DNA from 2 places in the Spirillospora sp. NPDC047279 genome. Region 1 is predicted to be linked to the other one. Evidence: riboswitches for the same ligand, from Rfam matches in the RefSeq annotation. Region 1 holds a riboswitch; the other holds the start of a gene.
What was found. Region 1 has a riboswitch for glycine ahead of gcvT (glycine cleavage system aminomethyltransferase GcvT). Riboswitches for the same ligand answer to the same signal wherever they lie in the genome.

Region 1 (3,398 bases):
TCACGTTCGCCGAGCCGCTCGGCGTGGTCGCGGTGATCGTGCCGTGGAACTTCCCGATGCCGATCCTCGCCTGGGGCGCGGCCCCCGCCCTCGCCGCCGGCAACGCCGTGATCGTCAAGCCGGCCGAGCTCACCCCGCTCACCGCCCGCCGCATCGGCGAGCTGGCCCTCGACGCCGGGATCCCCGAGGGCGTCCTCCAGATCCTGCCCGGCGCCGGCCCGGTCGCCGGCGCCCGGCTGGTCGAGCACCCGGACGTCGCGAAGATCGTCTTCACCGGCTCCACCCGGGTCGGCAAGGAGATCATGTCCGCGGCCGGGTCGCGGGTGAAGCGGGTGACGCTGGAGCTCGGCGGCAAGAACGCCAACATCGTCTTCGCCGACGCCGACCTGGAGAGGGCGGCCGCGACCGCCCCGTACGCCGTCTTCGACAACGCCGGCCAGGACTGCTGCGCCCGGTCCCGCCTCCTGGTCCAGCGCGAGGTCCACGACCGTTTCCTGGAGCTCCTCGAACCCGCCGTCGCGGGCGTGGTCGTCGGCGACCCCGCCGACCCGGCGACCGAGATGGGCCCGCTGATCAGCGCCGCCCACCGGGCCAGGGTCGCCTCCTACGTCCCGGACGAGGTGGCGTTCCGCGGCTCGGCCCCGGACGGCCCCGGCTTCTACTTCCCGCCGACCGTCCTCGCCGGGCCGGGCGTCACCGATCTCCCCGCCTGGCACGACGAGGTCTTCGGCCCGGTCGTCACCGTCGCCCCGTTCGACGACGAGGCGGACGCCGTCCGGCTGGCCAACGACACCCCCTACGGGCTCGCGGGCTCGATCTGGACCCGCGACCTCGGCCGCGGCATCCGCATGGCCCGCGCCGTCGAGGCCGGCAACCTCTCGGTCAACTCCCACTCCGCCGTGCGCTTCTGGACCCCGTTCGGCGGGTTCAAGCGGTCCGGGCTGGGCCGCGAGCTGGGGCCGGACGCGCTGGACGCCTTCACCGAGACCAAGAACGTCTTCATCGCCACCGACTGAGGAGAGAACGTGCAGCGCTTGCAGGACCGGGTCGCCGTCGTCACCGGCGGGGCCAGCGGCATCGGCCTGGCCACCGCCCGGCGGTTCGCCGCCGAGGGCGCCCGGGTCGTCGTCGCCGACCTCGACGAGCCCGCGGGCAAGGCCGCCGCCGAGGCGGTGGGCGGCCTCTTCGTCAAGGCGGACGTCACGTCCGAGGACGAGGTGAAGGCGCTCTACCGGGCCGCCCACGAGGCGTACGGCCGCGTCGACATCGCGTTCAACAACGCCGGGATCTCCCCGCCGGACGACGCCTCGATCCTGGACACCGGGCTGGACGCCTGGCGGCGCGTCCAGGACGTCAACCTGACCAGCGTCTACCTGTGCTGCAAGCACGTGATCCCCTACATGCGCGAGCAGGGCAGGGGCTCGATCATCAACACCGCCTCGTTCGTCGCGGTCATGGGCGCCGCCACGTCCCAGATCTCCTACACCGCCTCCAAGGGCGGCGTCCTGGCCCTGTCGCGCGAGCTGGGCGTGCAGTTCGCCCGCGAGGGCATCCGGGTCAACGCCCTGTGCCCCGGCCCCGTCGACACCCCGCTCCTGCGGGAGCTCTTCGCCAAGGACCCCGAACGCGCCGCCCGCCGCCTCGTCCACGTCCCCCTGGGCCGGTTCGCCGACGCCACCGAGATCGCCGCCGCCGTCGCCTTCCTGGCCTCGGACGACGCCTCGTTCATCACCGCCGCGGAGTTCCTGGTGGACGGCGGGATCTCGGGCGCCTACGTGACCCCCGTCTAGGCCCTCGCGGGCGGTGGTAAAGGGGGGAAAGGCGCTGCTAGCCTTGCTCGAAAGCCGATGATCCCGCGCGGGAGAGTGCCCTGGCAGCCGGCCAGGGACGCCGAAGGAGCAAATCCTCCCCGGAACCTCTCAGGCCCACGGACCGCGCGGACCAGGCGACCTCTGGAAAGCGGGGACCAAGAGTCCCCCGCCGAAGGTGAAAGCCCCTCGGGGTGAAGCTCTCAGGCGCCGATGACAGAGGGGGAGGCACCGACGACGCCCGGTGCGCGGGTGGGACGATCGAGATCACGCGCGCCCGCGAACAAGGAGCCGACCCATGCCCGCCAAGAAGACGCCGCTGTACGACGTCCACGAGGAGCTCGGGGCCAACCTCGTCGACTTCGCCGGCTACCTGATGCCACTGCGGTACGCCAGTGAGACGGCCGAGCACGCCGCGGTGCGCGGCGGCGCGGGCCTCTTCGACCTCTCGCACATGGGCGAGATCTTCCTGCACGGCCCCCAGGCGGGCGCCGCCCTCGACCACGCGCTGGTCGGCAACCTGTCCCCGATGAAGGTCGGCAAGGCGCGCTACACGATGATCACCGCCCCGGACGGCGGGGTGCTGGACGACCTGATCGTCTACCGGCTGGCCGACGAGACCTGGATGGTCGTCGCCAACGCGGCCAACGTGGCCGTCGTCCGCGACGCCCTGACCGAGCGGGCCGCCGGCTTCGAGGCACGGGTGAACGACCTGTCCGACGCGTACGCGCTGATCGCCCTCCAGGGGCCGCGGGCCCAGGAGATCCTGGCCGCGTTCACCGACGCGCCGCTGCCGGATCTGAAGTACTACGCGATCTTCGCCTCGAAGGTCGCCGGGGTGGACGCCCTGCTGGCGCGGACCGGCTACACCGGCGAGGACGGCTTCGAGCTCTTCGTCGACGCCGGTGACGCGGTGGCGGTGTGGAAGGCCCTGGCCGCGGTCGAGGGCGTGGTGCCGTGCGGCCTGTCGTCCCGCGACACCCTGCGGCTCGAGGCGGGCATGCCGCTGTACGGGAACGAGCTGACCGCCGAGACGTCCCCCTACGAGGCGGGCCTCGGCCGCGTCGTCAAGCTGGACAAGCCCGGCGACTTCGTCGGCAAGGCCGCCCTCGCGGCCCAGGCCCAGACGCCGCCCGGCCGCACCCTCGTGGGACTGGTCGCCCGCGGCCGCCGGGCGCCCCGCAAGGGCTACACGGTCGTCACGTCGGACGGCACGCCGTGCGGCGTCGTGACGAGCGGCGCTCCGTCGCCCACACTGGGCAGGCCGATCGCCATGGCGTACGTCGACAGCGGCGTCACGGAGACCGAGCTCGCGGTGGACGTCCGCGGGCGGCAGGAACCTGTCGACGTCGTCAGCCTGCCGTTCTACAAGCGTTCCTGACACCTTTCGACCGAGATCCGAGAAGAGAGAGAAACGATCGTGAGCGTTCCGGAGCAGCTCCGTTACAGCGAAGAGCACGAATGGGTGTCCGGCCTGGACGGGGAGGGAGGCATCGTCACGGTCGGGATCACCCAGCACGCCGCCGACGCCCTCGGCGAGATCGTCTACCTGGAGCTGACCTCCAGCGAGGGAGACACCGTCGAGGCGGG
Region 2 (3,398 bases), on a different contig from region 1:
CGGGTAGGTGACCATGATCGCGGCCAGCTGCGCACGGTGCTTGTCGATCTTGGCGTGCAGGTCGTCGAGATCGATGTTGCCCTGGTCGTCGCACTTGACCACGACGACCTTCATGCCGGCCATCACGGCGCTGGCGGCGTTGGTGCCGTGCGCGGAGGACGGGATGAGGCAGATCGTGCGGGACTCGTCGCCGCGGGAGGCGTGGTAGCCGCGGATGGCCAGGAGCCCGGCCAGCTCGCCCTGGGAGCCGGCGTTGGGCTGGACCGACACCCGGGCGTACCCGGTGATCTCCGACAGCCACCCCTCCAGCTCGCCGATCAGCTCGACGTAGCCCTGGGCCTGCTCGACCGGCGCGAACGGGTGGATGTCGGCGAACTCCGGCCAGGTGACCGGCTCCATCTCGGTCGTCGCGTTCAGCTTCATCGTGCAGGAGCCGAGCGGGATCATCGACCGGTCGAGCGCGATGTCCTTGTCCTGGAGCCGGCGCAGGTAGCGCAACATCGCGGTCTCGGAGCGGTGCGCGTGGAAGACCGGGTGGGTCAGGTAGGGGCTCTCGCGGCGCAGCTCCGCGGGGATCGCCTCGCCGGACGGCTCGGGCGGTGCCCCGTCGAGGCCGAACGAGGCCAGCACCGCGGCGACGTCGTCGTCCCCGGTGGTCTCGTCGCAGGCGATCGCCAGGTGGTCGGCGTCGACCAGCCGCAGGTTGCGGCCGTTGTCCAGGGCCTTGGCGAGGACGTCGCGCGCCCGTCCCGGGACGCGGGCCAGCACGGTGTCGAAGAACGTCCCGTGCACGACCTCGACGCCGCCGGCGCGCAGGCCCTCGGCGATCTCGGTGGCGTGCCGGTGGGCGCGCCCGGCGATCGCGGCGAGGCCCTCGGGGCCGTGGTAGACCGCGTACATGCTCGCCATGACGGCCAGGAGCACCTGGGCGGTGCAGATGTTGCTGGTGGCCTTCTCGCGGCGGATGTGCTGCTCGCGGGTCTGGAGCGCGAGCCGGTAGGCGGTGGCGCCGTCGGCGTCGACCGACACGCCCACCAGGCGGCCGGGAAGCTGCCGCTGGATGCCCTCGGCCACGGCCATGTAGCCGGCGTGCGGGCCGCCGAAGCCGTACGGGACGCCGAACCGCTGGGCCGACCCCACGACGATGTCGGCGCCGGACTCGCCCGGCGGCCGCAGCAGGGTCAGCGCGAGCAGGTCGGCGGCGACGACCACCTGGGCGCCGCGCTCGTGCGCCGCCGCGGTGACCGGCGCCAGGTCGCGCACCGCCCCGGAGGCGCCCGGGTACTGGAGCAGGACGCCGAAGAAGTCGCCCTCGGGCAGGCCGCCGGACAGGTCGGCGGTCACGACCTCGATGCCCAGCGGGACGGCGCGGGTGCGGATGACCTCGATGGTCTGCGGCAGCGCGTCGGCGTCGACCAGGAACGCGCCGGGGTCCTTGCGCTTGGACACCCGGTGGGCCAGCGCCATCGCCTCGGCGGCGGCGGTGCCCTCGTCCAGCAGCGAGGCGTTGGCCACCGGCAGCCCCGTGAGATCGCTCACGACCGTCTGGAAGTTGAGGAGCGCCTCCAGGCGCCCCTGGGAGATCTCGGGCTGGTAGGGCGTGTAGGCGGTGTACCAGCCGGGGTTCTCCAGGACGTTGCGCAGGATCACGCCGGGAGTGTGGGTGCCGTGGTAGCCGAGCCCGATCATGGACCGGACCACGGTGTTGCGGTCGGCCAGCTCGCGCAGCCGGGCCAGCGCCTGCGGCTCGCTCAGCCCGGCGGGCAGGTCGAGGGGGCGGCCGGTACGGATCGCCGCGGGCACCGCGTCGTCGATCAGGGCGTCGGCGCTCGAGTAGCCGATCGCCGCCAGCATGCGGGCCTGGTCGTCGGGGGACGGGCCGATGTGCCGGTCGGCGAACGTGGTCCGCGGATGTTGCGGTGAGGCCACCGGTGCGAAGAACTGGGCGGTCATTGGGGAGCCTCCTGGGCTGCTGCGGTCGCTCAGGGCCACCAGCGGCCCCGCTGGGCCGATGGCTTGTCTCCCCCTCTGTCATGGGCACCTGAGAGATTCGCCCGCGCGGAACGGGATTTCCCCTTCGGTGAGGCCCCTCCCCCGTTTCGAGGAGACGGCGCCTGCTTTCCAGAGGTGCCTCGCCCAGCGGTCCTTTTGCCTGAGAGGTTCCGGGGAGGGTTGCCCCTTCGGCGCTCCACGCTGGCGGCGTGGAGTCTCTCCCGCACAGGGTCGACGGCATGTCCACTGGGAACTCTATCCAAAGGACGCCGGAAACGATCGCGGCGCCCCGCCCGGGGCGGGGCCCATGATCGGCCCGCGGGAGCGGCCCAAGTACGATATTCACAGCTCACGGAGCGGGGGCCAGGGGCGGAGAAGGGCACGAATGTCGGGTGAGGCCGCGCGGGGCGAGTTGCCGGGCCCCGCTCGACGCGGCGGCGCGTCGTCTGGGACGCTGATCGCGGTGACAGGTTCGGACGGCGGTGCGGCATGTCTCAAGGTGTGACGCACGACACCACGGAAGGCGCTCCCGAGATCCGGAGCGAGGCGCCCGAGCCCAGGCTCGGCGCCGGCCTCGGCGTGCCCGTCGACGAGCCGCCGCGCCCCGACCGCATCCGGCGCCCGGCCGACGCGTTCCGGTTCGTCGGCGCGATCCTGGGCCTGGCGGCGGTCCTGCTGCTGGTGTCCATCGCCAAGGGCACCACGCACGGCATCCAGACCGACATCGTCGAGGGCACCGCGCACGCGCCCAGGTTCCTGCTGACGCTGGCCACGCTGGTCTCCAGCTTCGGCGTGCTGGCCGTCCCGGTGGCGTTCGCGATCGAACGCCTGTTCCACAAGGACGGCGTGCGGGTCGCCATCGCCCTGCTGGCCGCGGTGATCGCGTTCGGCCTCACCATCGTCCTGGACGACTGGGTGGTGCCCGCGGCTCCGGGCGGCGTGCTCGACTCCCTCATCTGGGGCGGTACCGACACCGCCCCCGTCCACACCGACATCACCCCGGTGATCGCGTTCGTGACGGCGGTCGGCATGGCCGGCCGGGCCCGCTGGCAGGCCGTCACCTGGACGATGATCGGCCTTGCCGCGCTGACCGGCCTGACCGCCTCGTACGCCTCGGTGGCGGCGCTGGCGGCCACCTACTTCCTCGGCCGCACCATCGGCTACGGAACGCTCTACGCGGTCGGCACGCCCAACCCGCGGCCGGCCGGATCCGCGGTCATGGCCGGATTGGGCCGCCTCGGGTTCACCCCCCTGCGCGCCCGCCGGGTGGAGAACGCGGCCGACGAGCCCCGCGCGTACGACGTGGCGGTGGAGCACGAGTCGGGACACCCGCTGCCCACCGGCGACTGGCAGCTGCGCGTCAACGTGCTCGACCGCGACCAGCAGACCGCCGGCCTGCTCTACCG

Region 2: linked by a shared signal. The riboswitch ahead of gcvP (aminomethyl-transferring glycine dehydrogenase) and the one ahead of gcvT (glycine cleavage system aminomethyltransferase GcvT) in region 1 are both predicted to bind glycine.

What each region holds. Positions count from the first base shown of each region.
Region 1 is NZ_JBEYUA010000003.1:413,777-417,174, reverse strand. Features, by position in the region: gene ABZ810_RS09155 (aldehyde dehydrogenase family protein) at 1-1,016, shown strand, start outside; gene ABZ810_RS09150 (3-oxoacyl-ACP reductase) at 1,026-1,790, shown strand; glycine riboswitch at 1,849-1,945, shown strand; gene gcvT (glycine cleavage system aminomethyltransferase GcvT) at 2,107-3,189, shown strand; gene gcvH (glycine cleavage system protein GcvH) at 3,229-3,398, shown strand, end outside.
Region 2 is NZ_JBEYUA010000022.1:100,515-103,912, reverse strand. Features, by position in the region: gene gcvP (aminomethyl-transferring glycine dehydrogenase) at 1-1,953, opposite strand, end outside; glycine riboswitch at 2,020-2,130, opposite strand; glycine riboswitch at 2,131-2,226, opposite strand; gene ABZ810_RS40465 (lysylphosphatidylglycerol synthase transmembrane domain-containing protein) at 2,482-3,398, shown strand, end outside.